2 regions of the Streptomyces sp. NPDC047085 genome follow, and region 2 is predicted to be linked to the other one. Evidence: riboswitches for the same ligand, from Rfam matches in the RefSeq annotation. Region 2 holds a riboswitch; the other holds the start of a gene.

Region 1 (7,659 bases), on a different contig from region 2:
GCCCGCCGGAAGCCGTCCGACTCCAGCGAACCGTGCCAGTGCGTGCCCCAGGTGTGGCCGACCCGGCAGCCGTCCAAGAAGGGTTCGCCGCCCGCTACGGAGGCGACCCCGTGGTGGATCTCGTACCCCTCGACCCGCTCTCCGAGGGCTTCCCCGGCCGGCCGGGTGAGGGTCTTCTCGCGGGCGAATCGCACCCGCACGGGCAGCAGGCCGAGCCCGGGGACGGCGCCGGCGCGCGACTCGACCTCGTCCTCGATGTGCTCGCCGAGGATCTGGAAGCCACCGCAGACGCCGAGAATGGGGCGCCCTTCCGCGGCCCGTGCGGCGAGGGCGTCCGCCAGCCCCCGCTCCCGCAGCCACGCGAGAGCCTTGACCGTCCCCCGAGTCCCCGGGATCACCACGAGGTCGGCGTCCGCCAGCTCCTCGGGCCGGTCCACGAACCGCACCACGACGCCCGGTTCGGCGGCCAGCGCGTCCACGTCGGTGAAGTTGGACATGAGCGGGATCGCGCAGACGGCGACGCGCAGGACGTCCTCGCCGACCGGGGGAGTCACCGTCGACTCGCGGACGGTGCCGCGCAGCGAGACCCGGAGTCCGTCCTCCTCGTCGATGCCGAGGCCGTGCCGGAACGGGAGCACGCCGTAGGTGTGCCGTCCGGTGAGCCCGTGCAGCATGTCCAGGCCGGGTTCCAGCAGGCTGGCGTCCCCGCGGAACTTGTTGACCAGGAACCCGGCGACCAGTTCCTGGTCCTCGGGCGAGAGCAGGGCGACGGTGCCGAAGAAGGAGGCGAAGACGCCGCCGCGGTCGATGTCGCCGACGACGAGGACGGGAAGGCGCGCGTTCCGCGCGATCCCCATGTTGACGATGTCGGTGCGCCGCAGATTGATCTCGGCGGGCGAACCGGCCCCCTCACAGATCACCGCGTCATACGTGCCCCGCAACTCGGCCAGGCAGTCCAACACCGTGCCGAGGAGCTTCTGCTGGCGCCCCCCGTGATACCCGCGTGCGCTCAGCTCGCCCACCGGCTTGCCCAGCAGCACCACCTGGCTGCTCTGCTCGCCGCCGGGCTTGAGCAGCACGGGGTTCATGAGCGCGGTCGGCTCGACGCGACAGGCCTGGGCCTGCATGGCCTGCGCCCGCCCTATCTCCGCGCCCTCCCTCGTCACGAACGAGTTGAGGGACATGTTCTGCGCCTTGAACGGCGCCACCTTGACGCCCTGGCGGACCAGCCAGCGGCAGATCCCGGCCGTCACGACGCTCTTGCCGGCGTCGGAGGTGGTGCCGGCGACGAGGAGACCACCGTTCACTTGCCACGTCCCTTCAGGCTCTTGGCGCTCTGGACCAGGAGGCGCGCGGCGACCGTGGTGCCGAGCGCGAGCAGGCCGACGCGGCGGGAGAGCCGTACGGCCCGGTCGATGTCGGTGACCCGGACGGCCCGTCCGGCGTCCCCGTTGAGCACGGGCCGGTGTTCGACGCGCCCGCCGTAGGACAGCGTCCCGCCCAGCCGCACGCCGAGGGCGCCCGCGAACGAGGCTTCGACGGGCCCGGCGTTGGGGCTCGGATGATTGGCCGCGTCCGCCCGCCACGCCCGTAGGGCGCCGCGAGGGTCGGGTCCGGCGAGCGTGGCGAGCACGGCGGTGAGCCGGGCGCCCGGCCAGCCGGCGACGTCGTCCAGGCGGGCGGAGGCCCAGCCGAAGCGGCGCAGGCGGGGGGACTTGTGGCCCACCATCGCGTCGAGGGTGTTGACGGCCCGGAACCCGACCAGCCCCGGCACCCCGCCGACCGCGCCCCACACCAGCGCGCCCACGACGGCGTCGGAGGTGTTCTCGGCGACCGACTCGACGACCGCCCGGGCGATCCCGTCGGCGTCGAGGGCCCCTGGATCCCGGCCGCACAGGTGCGGCAGCCGTGCCCGGGCGGCCGTCAGATCCCCGGCCTCCAGGGCGCGTCCGATGATCCGGGCCTCCCGGGCCAGCGAGGTGCCGCCGACGACGGACCAGGTGGCGGCAGCGGTCAGCGCGACGCGGGCGGCGGGAGAGCGGCGTACGGCGCGCTCGGCCACGGCACCCAGAGCGACGGCGCCTCCGGCGCACACGGCGGTGTGCAGCGCACCCCAGCCGCGGTGGTCGTGCCACAACGCGCCCTCCACGGCACCGGCCGCACGACCGAACACGGCGACGGGATGCCCGCGGCGCGGATCGCCGAGGAGCAGGTCGCCCAGGAGGCCGGCGGCGGCGCCGTACGCGTACGAGCGATCGGCACCCATCGGCTCAGCCGGCCGTGGGAAGGGGGGCAGTCCTGGTGCGGGTTCTCGATCGGCAGCCGAGCATGGCGATATGTCCTCACTCAGGGTGTCCACGCCCTGGTTCGACGAGACCGGCGGTGAGAGTTCCTGGCTCCCGGGGTTTCTTCCCCGGTGACAGTGGCGGGACCGCGCCGGATTCGCACCGGCTTCCTCTCCTGCCGCCGTACATGGCCTGGGCAGTCCACCACGCTCCCGGAAGGGCCGTCAACTTGCCGTTGACCTGCGCGGGGAGAGTGTGCTGAGTCCCACACCAGGGGGCCGCGGACAGACGAAAGGCTCCTCCCCGGAGCACACCGGGGAGGAGCCTTTCGGACGGTCGGTCAGACCTTGCTCGTGATCAGGCCTTGTTCATGATCAGGTAGATGCCGTACGCCACTGCCGCAGCGCAGGCCGCGAAGCAGACGTAGGCGCCGGTCACGGCCAGGGCGGCGGAGTCGCCCTGCGCCGCGGCCTTCTCCTTGCGGGACAGGCCGTTCACGCCGAGGGTGAACAGGGCCACCAGGCCGACGGTGAACGCCAGGCTGACGCCGAAGACGGAGCCGAGAGCCGCCCAGTCGATCTTCATGATGCTTCCTTCGGTAACCGGGGTGTGCTCGGGGTCAGACCGCGGCGGCCGGCGGGGTGGCCGGGGCGGCGTTGGCGGAGGCGTCGGCGGCCGGAGCCGGGATCGTGGCCGTCAGGTCCTCGGGGACCGTGCCCACCGGGGGCGGGGTCACCGCGGCGATGGCGGTGGTCACCACGCCGGCCGGCTCAGTGGCGTCGACGTCGTTGACGTTGCTGTGGTCGACGACCTCGCGGCGGGAGAACTTCCAGATCGCGGCGCTGGCGGCGACCAGGAAGACGGCGACGACGGCGGTGCCCCAGTCACCGAGGTCGGTGACGGACTCGGCGCCCGCGCCGACCAGCGCGGCGGCCGGGAGGGTCAGCCCCCAGGCGATGAACATCCGGGTCGCGGTGGACCAGCGGACCACACCGCCCTTGCGGCCCAGGCCCGCACCCATGACCGAGCCGGAGACGACGTGGGTCGTGGAGAGGGAGAAGCCGAGGTGGGAGGAGGCCAGGATGGCCGTGGCGGCGCTGGTCTGCGCGGCGAAGCCCTGCTGCGGCTCCAGGTCGGTCAGGCCCTTGCCCATGGTGCGGATGATGCGCCAGCCGCCGATGTAGGTGCCGAGCGCGATGGCCAGGCCCGCGGAGAGGATCACCCAGGTGGGAGGGTTGGAACCGGGGGCGATGGCACCGCCCGCGATCAGCGCGAGGGTGATGATGCCCATCGTCTTCTGCGCGTCGTTGGTGCCGTGGGCGAGCGAGACCAGGCCCGCGGAGGCGATCTGGCCGGCGCGGTAGCCCTTGCGGGTGGCCTCGCCGTCGGCGTTCTTGCCGATGCCGTAGGAGAAGCGGGTGGCGAGCATCGCCGCGACACCGGCCACGATCGGGGCGGCGACCGCCGGGAGCAGGACCTTGGTGACCAGCACGTCACCGTGGACGGCGCCGAAGCCCGCGGAGGCGACGGTGGCACCGACCAGGCCGCCCATCAGGGCGTGCGAGGAGCTGGAGGGGAGTCCTACCAGCCACGTCATCAGGTTCCAGAGGATCGCGCCGGTGAGGGCGGCGAAGATGACCTCGGGACGGATGCCGTTCTCATCGACGAGACCCTTGGAGATCGTGTTGGCGACCTCCACGGAGAGAAAAGCGCCTACAAGGTTGAGGGCGGCGGACATGGCCACCGCGACCTTGGGCTTGAGCGCACCGGTCGAGATGGTCGTGGCCATCGCGTTGGCGGTGTCGTGAAAACCGTTCGTGAAATCGAACGCGAGTGCGGTTACCACCACAATCGCGAGGATCAGCGAGAAGTTTTCCATTTACCCAGGCAATCGTTCGAGGTCATTGGCTGTTGGACCGTAGGCAACCTGGGTGAACGGAAGGTGAACTGAGACAGACCTGGTGGTGTCGGGAATGGAGGCTCCTGGTTCCGCTTGGGCCCCGGCGCCCCAGGCGCCCCTTGGCTAACGGCCGCTCGCGAGGGCTCGCAGCCGGCTCTGGGGCCCGTTGAAGAGATTCTGGTCACCCGGCAGGCCACCCCTGGTCCCGTACTGCCAGAAGGTCCAGTGCCACCAGCCGCCCGGCAGCGACCCCGGGTCCGGCGCGCCGTGGCTGGCGATCCACAGGGGGTGGTTCCGGGCGAACGCGTGGCTGTCGCCGGTGCAGGTGCTCCACCAGTGGGCGGTGGTGTAGATCACCGGGCGCCGGCCCGTCTCCGCCTCGATCTCGTCGCTGAACGACTGGATCCAGTCGACCATGTCCTCCTGGCTCAGCCCGTAGCACGGGTCGTGCGGGTCGTACGGGTTGTACTCGATGTCGAGCGCGGGCGGCAGCGTGCGTCCGTCCGGCCGCCAGTCGCCGCCGTGCCGCACGAAGTAGGCGGCCTGCCGGGCGCCCGAGGACTTGTCCGGCCGGGCGAAGTGGTACGCGCCCCGGATCAGCCCCGCCCGGCGTGCGCCGTCGTACTGCCGGGCGAAGTAGGGGTTGCGGTAGGCCGTGGACTCGGTCGCCTTGACGTAGACGAACCGTGCGCCGCTCGACCGGGCGTCCGGCCAGTCGACGTGCTTCTGATGGGACGACACGTCGTGCCCGCGGGGCAGTTCCGCCCCGGGCGCCGACGCGCTGGCGGACGCGGTCTGGGTGCCCGCGAGGGCGAGTGCCGCGGTGGCTGCCGCGAGGACGCCCGCGCGGCGGCGGGAAAGAGAGGGGTGATCACTGGCCATGCGTCCCTCCGGTGGCGGCGAAACGGGTCCGGCGAGCAGGAGGATCATTCAACGCCGGTGATCACGGAACGGGTGGCGTTTTTCGTATGTTTCGCGGCTATATGCACCCGTTTGGCGGCGCATCTGTTGCGCTCTGACGCGCCGTGCGCCACGCGCCGGGCTGGCAGGATCGCCGCATGGCTGAACAGCGGCGCACGGCGGGCGGGGAAGAGGCACGGCTCTGGGAGGAACTGGTCGCGACGGCGCGGCGGACGGTTGCCGACGGGCTGGTCGTCGGCACCTCCGGCAACGTCTCGGCGCGGATCGGGGACACCGTGCTGGTCACGCCCTCGGGCGTGCCTTACGACCGGCTGACCCCGGACGACATCACAGGCGTCGACCTCACCGGCCGACAGGTGCTCGGCACGCTGGTGCCGACCAGCGAGCTGCCCATGCACCTCGCCGTCTACCGCACCACGGACGCCCGCGCCGTCGTCCACACCCATGCCGTGCACGCCACGGCCGTCTCCACCCTTGTGACCGAGCTGCCCGCGATCCACTACATGAGCTGCGCCCTCGGCGGCCGCGTCCGGGTCGCCCCCTACGCGACCTACGGCACCGACGAACTGGCCGAGAACATGCTGGGCGCCCTCACCGACCGCTCCGGCTGCCTCCTCCAGAACCACGGCACCATCACCTACGGCACCACCCTCGACCAGGCCTACGACCGCACCGCCCAACTGGAGTGGATGTGCCGGCTCTGGCTGACGGCCTCCTCGATCCCCGGCCTCACCCCCTCCCTCCTCACCGACCCCCAGCTCTCCGAGGTCACCGACCGCCTGAAGGGTTACGGCCAACAGGGGTGACCCCGACCCTGCGACGGGGTACCCCTCCCCGCCGTGCGACCCGGACGGCCTCCCGGTGGAGAGCGTCGTGCTCCGCCGGGGCGGCGGTCAGCCACGACCTGAAGGGGGTACGGCGGGCGGGGGTGACCCCGACCGTGCGACTGGGAACCCATCCCCGCCGTGCCACACGGACGGCCTCCTGGCGCAGAGCGTCGTGCTCCGCCGGGGCGGCGGTCAGCCACGACCCGAAGGGGTACGGCCGGCGGGGGTGACCTCGATCGTGTGTCGAGGTGCCCCTCCCCGCCGTGCGGTGCGGATGGCATCCGGTGCAGAGCTTTGTGCTCCGCCGCGGCGGCGGTCAGCCACGATGTGCGTGTCCGGCGGTGCCGAACCGGCCCGCACCGCCTTGGGTGTCGTACCGCCGAACGGTCGGAGGTGTCGTACCGCCGAACCGCCGGAGGTGCCTCGCTCCACTGGCCGCCCTCGCCGACCCCCACGACACTGGACGGGTGCGCACCGCCAAAGCGACCGCCGCCGCACTCACCGCCGTGCTGGCCGCCGGCGCGGCCTCCGTGGCCGCCGGACGGCTCGCCAGTGATGCCGCGCTGAAGGCGCCCGCGGGCCGGCCCCTGCCCACCGAGCCCCGGCTCACCGTGCACGCGACGGCGGCCGGCCGGATCACCCTCACCCGCGACCTGGCCTCCCTGCGCCCCGGCACCTACGGCCTCGCCGGCAACGGCTCCCACGCGGTCGTCGGCGCCGTGCTGGCGTCGGCCGAGCACAGCGCCGACACCGTCGTACGCCGCCTCGAACGCGTCACGCACGGCACCCTCGGCTCCGGCGACGCGGTGTGGCTCACCCCGAACGTGTACGTCGGCAACCCCGGCACCGCCCTCGGCCTCGACCACACCGACCTCGACGTGCCCGGCGAACTGGGCACCCTGCCCGCCTGGTTCGTGCCGGGCCATCGGAACACCTGGGTGATCGCGGTCCACGGCCTGGGCGCGACCCGCGAGCAGGCCATGAACGTCATGCGCTTCCTGCACGAGCGCCGCCTCCCCGTCCTCGCCCTCGCCTACCGCGGCGACCCCGGCGCCCCGCGCCCGCCCGACGGCCTCGGGCACCTCGGCGAGACCGAGTGGCGCGACGTGGACGCCGCGATCCGCTACGCCGTCCGCTACGGCGCCCGCCGGGTCGTCCTCCTCGGCTGGTCCACCGGCGCCACCATGGCCCTGCGCACCGCCGAGCACTCGCCGGTGCGCGAGCGCGTCGCCGGACTCGTCCTCGACTCGCCGGTGCTCAGCTGGGAGACCACGCTGCGCGCCCTGGCCCGCGCCCACCACATCCCCGGCCCCCTGCTGCCGCTCGCGGTCCGGGCCGCGCAGGGCCGGGCCGGGCTCTCCGCCGACCAGGTCGCCGACAACGCCGATCCCGGCCCGCCGCCCGCGCCCACCCTGATCTTCCACGGCCCGGACGACCTGGTGGCCCCCTGGGAGTACTCCCGCCACCTCGCCGCCCGCCACCCCGACCGCGTCGCCCTGCACACCGTCGCGCAGGGCTCGCACGGGGCGATGTGGAACGTGGACCCGGCGGCGTACGAGGAACGCCTGCGCCGCTTCCTGATACCGCTGATGTGAGCCATCTCCCGACGCGCGCGACCCGGCCCCTCCACCCCGAGTCGGAAGCCCCGGTTCCATCAGTTCCGTTTAGGGCCGTACGACTGGCCGGATCACGTCTCCTCGCCCATCACCGCACCCCGTGCATTGGC
Region 2 (7,659 bases):
TTCCGGCGGGAGCAGATCATCAGCGAGGTGTGGCGCACCAGTTGGGAGGGCACCGGACGCACCCTGGAGGTGCACGTCGCCTCCCTGCGCGCCAAACTGCGCATGCCCGCGCTGATCGAGACCGTACGCGGCGTCGGCTACCGGCTCGTCGCCCCGGCCGGGTAGCGGGGACGGGTGCGCACACGGCTCCTGCCGCTGCTCATCATTCTGATGGCGGCCGTCCTCCTGGCGCTCGGCGTCCCGCTCGCCGTCAGCGTGGCCGCCGCCCAGCAGCAGAAGGTCGTCGTCGACCGGATCGACGACACCGCGCGCTTCGCCGCGCTCGCCCAGTTCGTCACCGACGCACCCGGCGGATCACGCCCCACCGCCCCGGACGAGCGCCGGGAGACGCTCCGCCGCGAACTGGTCAGCTACTACGGCGTCTACGGCATCCGCGCGGGCGTCTTCTACCGCAACGGCTCGGCGATGGCCAACGCCCCCGGCGACTGGCTCGTACCGCCGACGGGGGAGCTGCGGGAGGCCTTCGACGAGGCACTGCTCAGCCGTCGCAGCCACGACCCCCGGCAGGTGTGGCCCTGGCAGCGCACCCGGCTGGTCGTCGCCTCGCCGGTCATCCGGGACGGGGACGTCGTGGCGGTCGTCGTCACCGACTCGCCCACCGGGCAGATGCGCTCGGGGACCCTGCGCGGCTGGCTGTTCATCGGGGCCGGCGAGATCGCCGCGATGCTGCTCGCCGTCGGTGCCGCGCTGCGGCTCACCGGCTGGGTGCTCAAGCCTGTACGGATCCTGGACGCCACCACCCACGACATCGCCACCGGTCGCCTCAAGTCCCGTGTCGCGGCCGCCGGCGGGCCGCCGGAACTCAGACGCCTGGCCCGGTCGTTCAACGAGATGGCGGACAACGTCGAGGACGTGCTGGAGCAGCAGCGCGCCTTCGTCGCCGACGCCTCGCACCAGCTGCGCAACCCGCTCTCGGCGCTGCTGCTGCGCATCGAACTGCTCGCCCTCGAACTCCCGGAGGGCAACGAGGAGATCGCCTCGGTCCGCACCGAGGGCAAGCGCCTCGCCCAGGTCCTGGACGACCTGCTCGACCTGGCGCTGGCCGAGCACGCCGAGGCCGACCTCGGGCTGACCGACATCGGCGCGCTGGCCGGGGAGCGGGTGGCCGCCTGGGCACCGGCCGCCCACGCCAAGGGCGTCCGGCTGACCGGCGACTGCCCGCCCACCACCGCCTGGGCCGACCCGATCACCCTGTCCAGCGCCCTGGACGCGGTGATCGACAACGCCGTGAAGTTCACCCCCGAGGACGGCACGGTGGAGGTCACCGTCTCCTCCAACGGCGACAGCTCGACGGTCGTGGTCACCGACACCGGCCCCGGCCTGACCGACGAGGAACTCGCGCGCGTGGGCGACCGTTTCTGGCGCAGCGGCCGCCACCAGAACGTCAAGGGCTCGGGGCTCGGCCTGTCCATCACCCGCGCCCTGCTCGCGGCCGGCGGCGGCTCGATCGACTACGCCCACCACGACCCTCAGGGGCTACGGGTGACCGTGACCGTCCCGAGGGACACGCAGCCGTAGCGCTCCACCGACCGGTACAGCCCTTGCGCTTCACCGACCGGTGCAGCCAGCCCTTGCGCTTCCCGAGCAGTGCAGTCCTAGGGCTTCACCGAGCGGTAGTAGCGCCGGGCGCCCTCGTGCAGCGTCAGCGGGTCGGTGTAGATCGCCGTGCGCAGGTCGACCAACTGCGCGGAGTGGACGTGCGCACCGATGTCGTCGCGGCTCTTGATCACCGTGCGGGTCACCCACTCGGTGAGCCGCGGATCCATGTCCTTACGGGTCATCAGCAGGTTGGAGACCGCGATGGTCGGGATCGCGGAGCCGTGCTGCACGGACGGGTACGCCGACTCGGGGATGGTGGTGGCCCGGTAGTAGCGCGCCGCCTCCCCGGCGGCGTGCAGCCGGGCGACGAGGTCCTCGTCTATCGGTACGAACTTGAAGCCGGACTTCCCGGCCAGGCCGACCAGGCCCTTCGTGGGCAGCCCCCCCGACCAGAAGAAGGCGTCGATCCGGCCCTGCCGCAGCCGGCCCGGCCCCGTGTCGATGCCCTCGGACACCGGGGTGATGTCCTTCTGAGGGTCGATGCCCGCCGCCCTCAGCACCCGGTTCGCGATCAGCCGCACCCCGGAGTTCGGCAACCCGGTGGCCACCCGCTTGTGCCGCAGATCCGCCACGCTGGAGACGCTGGAGCCGCTCGGCACGATGAGCTGCACATAGTCGTCGTAGAGCCGGGCCACACCGCGCAGTCGGCCCGCGCTGTCCGGGTGCCGCAGCTCGTACGTCTCCACCGCGTCCGCCGCGGCGATGGTGAAGTCGGTCTCCCCGTCCGCCAACCGCTGGACGTTCTCCTGCGAACCGGCACTGTTGAGCAGCTTCACCGTCAGGCCGGGCATGTCCTTGCCCAGCTCGGTGCGCAGCCGCTCGCCGTACTCCTGGTAGACCCCTCGGGGTGTGCCCGTGCTGAAGACGATGGTCCCGGTCGGCGGCTTCTCGCCCAAGGGCAGCAACCACCACAGCAGGAGGCCGAGGGCGACGACACCGACGGCCGCGCCGCGCAGCGCGTGGCGCCTGCTGAGAGAGGGGAACACCTTGGGCATGCGGGCGATCCTGCCAGGCCGGGCACGGGGCTGACCAGGGCCGAGATCACTCCGCAGGCCGGACACGGGCGGCGGCCGGCCTGTGGATGACTCTGAGGCGCTGTCAGCGGTGGCGGCTAGAGTCGCCGTATGAGCACTTCGCCCGCCCATCTCGTCCGTGAGTTCCACCTCGCCTTCGGCCTCGACGCCCGCACCAGGCCGGCCGAGGTGCCCCCCGAGCTGGCCGCACACCGCGGGGAGCTGCTCGCCGAGGAGGCCGCGGAGGTCGCCGAGGTGGCGGTCGAAGGCCCACTGGACCGGCTCGCGCACGAACTGGCGGACGTGGTCTACGTGGCCTATGGCACGGCCCTCGTCCACGGCATCGATCTCGACGAGGTGATCGCCGAGATCCACCGCGCCAACATGAGCAAGCTCGGCCCCGACGGCCAGGTCGCCCGCCGCCCGGACGGCAAGGTCCTCAAGGGCGAGCACTACCGCGCGCCGGACGTGTCGGCCGTCCTGCGCCGCCAGGGGTGGATACCCGACGGCGCCTGACGGCTACGCCTACGACTCCAGGGAGCCGCCCGCCAGCTTCCACTCGCGGTGCAGGGAGCCCAGCGGGATGCTCCGCTGCAGCACCGGAGTACCGAAGATCGACAGCTGGAGGCGCAGCGTGCCCGACAGATCGACACCGCCGTACAGCTCCCAGGCGCCCTTCGCCTTCGGGGTGCCGTCAGAGGATGTGGTGACCGTCCCGGAGGCCTCGCCGCGCAGGTACGGCGCGAGGTCGGCGGTGACGCCGACGGTGCCGTAGAGACCGACCGAGGCCTCGGCGCCGAGGGCCGTCTTCACGCTCCCGGCGGTGGTCAGGGAGGCCCGGACCGGCGTACTCGTCATGTCGGCGGAGCTGACCGGCGTCCACCCCTTGGCCGGGCCGAAGGTGCCGCCGGCCTTGAAACCGCCCTTGACGCTCTGCTCCACGTCGACGGTGACGTGCCCGTCGCCGCTGATCTGGACGTAGCAGGTCAGGTCGAGGTTGACGACCACCGGAACCGGGCCGACCTGGAGCACCGGGTCGGCGTGCAGCTTGGCGAACGGGATCCGCAGCGGAGTGGAGGTGGTGGCCGCGGCCCGGCCCTTCACCGCCCAGCCGGAGGACCAGTCGCCGGACACGCCCAGGTACGCCGAGCCCGGCGCGGCACCGGTGCCCGTGCCGCCGTAGGTGAAGTCGACCTGCGGGGCCACCTGCACGAATCCGGACACCGAGGCGCTCGCCGAGACAGGGGCGCCCTCGGCCGTCGGCACCGTGGCGCCGACGTCGATCCGGAGGCTGCCGAGCGGCACGGTGGCGCCCTTGGGACCGACGTGGACGTCACCCGCCTTCGACCAGGAGACCTTCACGTCGGGGAGCAGCTTGTCGACGGTGAAGGCGGACGGGTCCACCGGCACGGTGCCCTTGGCCGTGTCGTCGCCCAACACGGAGTTGAGCGCGGCCGGTTCGGTCTGCACCTCTGTGCCCCGGTCCGTCTCGCCGATCACCTTGGTGACCCGGGCCAGCAGCCCGTGCGGCGCGCCGGGCGCCGGTGCGCTGGCGATGACATCGCCCACGGCGGCCCTGCCGGGGGCGGCGGGTGAGGTGGAGGAGGGGGCGGAGGTGGGGGAGGTGGGGGAGGCGGGGGGCGAGGAGGGGGAGGGGGAGGGGGAGGAGGGCGAAGTCGGTTTCATCGCACCACCGTTGGAGATGACGGCTCGATGGCTCCGACTGTCGTACGAGCTGACGGTCAGTCTGGTCTTGTGGGCCCGCGTGCCCGAGCCGGCCGGGCTCGCGGTGGCGGTCGCGGTCGCGTCGGGGGCCGCCGCGACGGTGAGCGAATGGTCCTGGCCGGCGGCGTGACCGTCGGTGGCCCGGATCTCCTGGCCGTGCTCGGCCGAGGGCCGCTCGGCGTGCGGTGCGGGCGAGGAGCAGCCGGCCGCGAGGAAGAGGGTGGTCACGGCGAAGGCGGGCAGCAGGGCACGCCTGCGCCTCATGCGTGTGCGCAAAGTCGATCCTGTGTGGAGTGGGGGGTACCGAAGAAACACCACAGGGCCGGCCGCCGAGAGGTGGAACCGGCTACCGCCTGGTAACTCTGTGGTGAGGCATGAGCATGCCATGCCTGGCGCAGGCGCCCCTCACAATCCGGTCACATCCCAAGGTGACCTGAAACACGGCGAGTTCAGGTCACCTCATAGATGGCCGGATTCCGGATGGGACAGGGGTCAGCGAGGCATCTCGCGGTGGCCGGGCAGCCCGGTGCCGCCGAGACGGGTCAGCAGGGTGGAGAGCAGGCCGATGTCCTCCTTGCTCCAGGGCGGTGCGGCGAAGAACTCGGCGGCGGTCTCCTCGGCCGTGGCCCGCATCTCCGCCAGGAGTCGCCGGCCGGTGTCGGTCAGTGAGGCGTAGGCCACGCGCGCGTCACGGGCGTCCCGTTCGCGGGTCACCAGCCCGATCCGCTCCAGGGGCGCCAGTCCGCGGGTCACTCCGGAGGCGGTCAGCCCCAGCGCCTCGGCCAGATCGACCCGGCGCATCCGGCCGCCGGGTGCCTGTCCCAGCCGCAGCAGCAGCGTGAAGTCGGCCAGGCTCACCCCATGCAGCCCGCCCAGCCGCGCGTCGAAGCGCCGTACGAGCGCGGCCTGCGCCCGCATCAGCCGCAACGACGCGTCCAGTGCCTCACTCATCGCACATTCCTTTGCAGACTCCTTGAGTAGTCAAGTTTATGAGCCGATCATGCGGGCGTTGCGTCGCTGCCGCTTCCCCAAGGGGGCCTGCGAGAGGTCCTCGGCGCTGGAGCGGAAGTTCTTGAAGCCGTAGCCGCGCTCGGTCAGCCACGCCTTCGCCGCCTCCTCGGCCCGCTCGGTCGCCTCCAGGATGTCCTCCTCTTCCTCCCCGGTGTCCGAGAAACGGAAGACGAAGGCCGGCCGGGCGGCGATGTCGTAGCTGAGGTGCCCCTCGGGCGTGTAGGCGGAGCGCAGCACGTCGTGCTCGGCGGCATCGGCCAGCAGTTCGGCCCGCTGTGCGTCGCTGAGGCTGTCGAAGGCGCCGCGGATGGTGATGCGGAAGGTCCGAGTGGTCATTGCGCGACCTTAGGCGGAGCGGGCACTGCGGCTCCATCGGATTTCCGGTGGATGGAATGATGATCGGTGACAGGGCGACGGCGGTCCGAGGAAGCCGGTGTGAATCCGGCGCGGTCCCGCCACTGTGATCGGTGAGCGAACTCCCGCCGGGCCACCGCCCCCTGACGGGTGGGAAGGCCGGGACGAGCGACGACCCGAGAGCCAGGAGACTCACGCGGTCGCCTCCTCGACGGACCCCGGGGCGGTTCTCCCCGGAGAGGGGTGAGCGGCGTGCCCGGGAAACCGACGGAAGAGACGTTTGACGGCGAGGCGGCCACAGAGGCGGTCCCGAAGGGGACCGGCCCGGTGCCGAGCCGGGTCGTCGTCTGCAGGGACTGTTGCTGTGGCAGCCCCAAGGTGACCGGTGTCGACCACGCGGCGCAGACGGCACGTCTGCGTGCCGAGGTGCCCGTGCGCATCTCGGCCTGCCTCGACGTGTGCGAGCAGGCCAACGTCATCGTCGTACAGCCCTCCGCCGCCGGCCGGGCCGCCGGGGCAAGGCCGGTCTGGCTGGGTCTCGTCAACGACCCGGGCGCTGCAGAGGACATCGTCGACTGGGTGCGCGCCGGCGGCCCCGGCGTCGCACCTCTGCCGGACATCCTCGACCTCTACACCATCACGCCCCCGCGCCGCCGGGCGGCTTCCACAGGGCGGCGCCGAGTTGATCCCTGATCGGAACTCCGCCCGAACAGCACCGATCGCAATTCCGCCCGACCAACGCCACCGTTGACCCGTGGGCCACAGGATCGGTCACCTGACGCGAGAGCAAGATCACGTCAGGTGGTGCGGTCTTGGCCATGCACCCGTCACGCGGTACGGTCTGTCCGATATCGACGACGGTACGACGGAAGCCGGTGAGAGTCCGGCACGGTCGCGCCACTGTATGCGAGCGCCCTGGGCGGTTCGTGAGTCAGACCCGTGGCCGTCGTCCTGTGCACCACCGAGTTGGGACGCGAACTCCCAGAGGAGGTCCTGCCATGGCGCAGACCGTCGTTCAGCCGACAGCCACCACCACCGTCGTTCCCGCCAAGCTGCCGCTGAAGGCGATCGCTCCTTGGGCGGTCTTCTTCGGTGTCCTGATGCTCGTCCTGCTCTACTTCGTCGGCGCCGAGCAGGGCGCCACCTCCGTGTTCAACGGCACGGACGTCCACGAGTGGGTCCACGACGCCCGTCACCTGCTCGGCTTCCCCTGCCACTGAGGCGAGGGCGCCGCACGCTCATGAATTCCGCGACAGTAAGAAATCTGCTGGTGCGGGGCATGCTCGCCGGCCTCGGTGCCGGCGTGCTCGCCCTCGTCGTCGCGTACTTCCTCGGTGAGCCGAACGTCGACAGCGCGATCGGCTTCGAGGACGCCCACTCCCACGAGCACGAGATGGAAGTCGTCTCCCGCTCCCTGCAGTCCACCGCCGGTCTCGCCACCGGCGTCCTGGTCTACGGGGTCGCCTTCGGCGGCGTCGCCGCGCTCGCCTACTGCGTCGCGCTCGGCCGCGTGGGCCGCTTCTCCCCGCGGGCGACCGCACTGCTGCTGTCGGGCTGCGCACTGCTCACCGTGTACGTCGTGCCGTTCCTGAAGTACCCGGCCAACCCGCCGTCGGTCGGCGACCCCGACACCATCGGCAAGCGGACCGGCCTGTACTTCCTGATGATGCTGCTCAGCGTGCTCCTCGCGATCGCCGCCACCATCCTGGGCAAACGGCTCGCACCCCGGCTGGGCACCTGGTACGCCACCGTCGTCGCGGTGGCCGGATTCGTCCTCGTGATCGGTCTGGCGTACGCCTTCCTGCCGGTCGTCAACGAGGTGCCGAAGGACTTCCCGGCCACCCTGCTGTGGCGGTTCCGACTGTCGGCTCTGGCCATCCAGGCCGTTCTGTGGGGC

What was found. A riboswitch is a leader RNA that binds a small molecule or an ion and turns the genes downstream of it on or off. The one in region 2 is predicted to bind cobalamin.
Region 1: linked by a shared signal. The riboswitch ahead of ABZ865_RS05400 (cobalamin biosynthesis protein) and the one ahead of ABZ865_RS36390 ((2Fe-2S) ferredoxin domain-containing protein) in region 2 are both predicted to bind cobalamin.

What each region holds. Positions count from the first base shown of each region.
Region 1 is NZ_JBEYUW010000001.1:1,241,474-1,249,132, forward strand. It holds gene ABZ865_RS05395 (cobyric acid synthase) at 1-1,307, opposite strand, end outside; gene ABZ865_RS05400 (cobalamin biosynthesis protein) at 1,304-2,266, opposite strand; cobalamin riboswitch at 2,366-2,507, opposite strand; gene ABZ865_RS05405 (hypothetical protein) at 2,643-2,870, opposite strand; gene ABZ865_RS05410 (inorganic phosphate transporter) at 2,905-4,164, opposite strand; gene ABZ865_RS05415 (lysozyme) at 4,309-5,067, opposite strand; gene ABZ865_RS05420 (class II aldolase/adducin family protein) at 5,244-5,912, shown strand; gene ABZ865_RS05425 (alpha/beta fold hydrolase) at 6,401-7,528, shown strand.
Region 2 is NZ_JBEYUW010000015.1:170,272-177,930, reverse strand. It holds gene ABZ865_RS36425 (response regulator transcription factor) at 1-165, shown strand, start outside; gene ABZ865_RS36420 (HAMP domain-containing sensor histidine kinase) at 175-1,578, shown strand; gene ABZ865_RS36415 (TAXI family TRAP transporter solute-binding subunit) at 1,656-2,654, opposite strand; gene ABZ865_RS36410 (MazG nucleotide pyrophosphohydrolase domain-containing protein) at 2,784-3,188, shown strand; gene ABZ865_RS36405 (hypothetical protein) at 3,198-4,661, opposite strand; gene ABZ865_RS36400 (MarR family transcriptional regulator) at 4,890-5,348, opposite strand; gene ABZ865_RS36395 (DUF6204 family protein) at 5,385-5,744, opposite strand; cobalamin riboswitch at 5,832-5,956, shown strand; gene ABZ865_RS36390 ((2Fe-2S) ferredoxin domain-containing protein) at 6,090-6,455, shown strand; cobalamin riboswitch at 6,584-6,724, shown strand; gene ABZ865_RS36385 (CbtB-domain containing protein) at 6,761-6,982, shown strand; gene ABZ865_RS36380 (CbtA family protein) at 7,003-7,659, shown strand, end outside.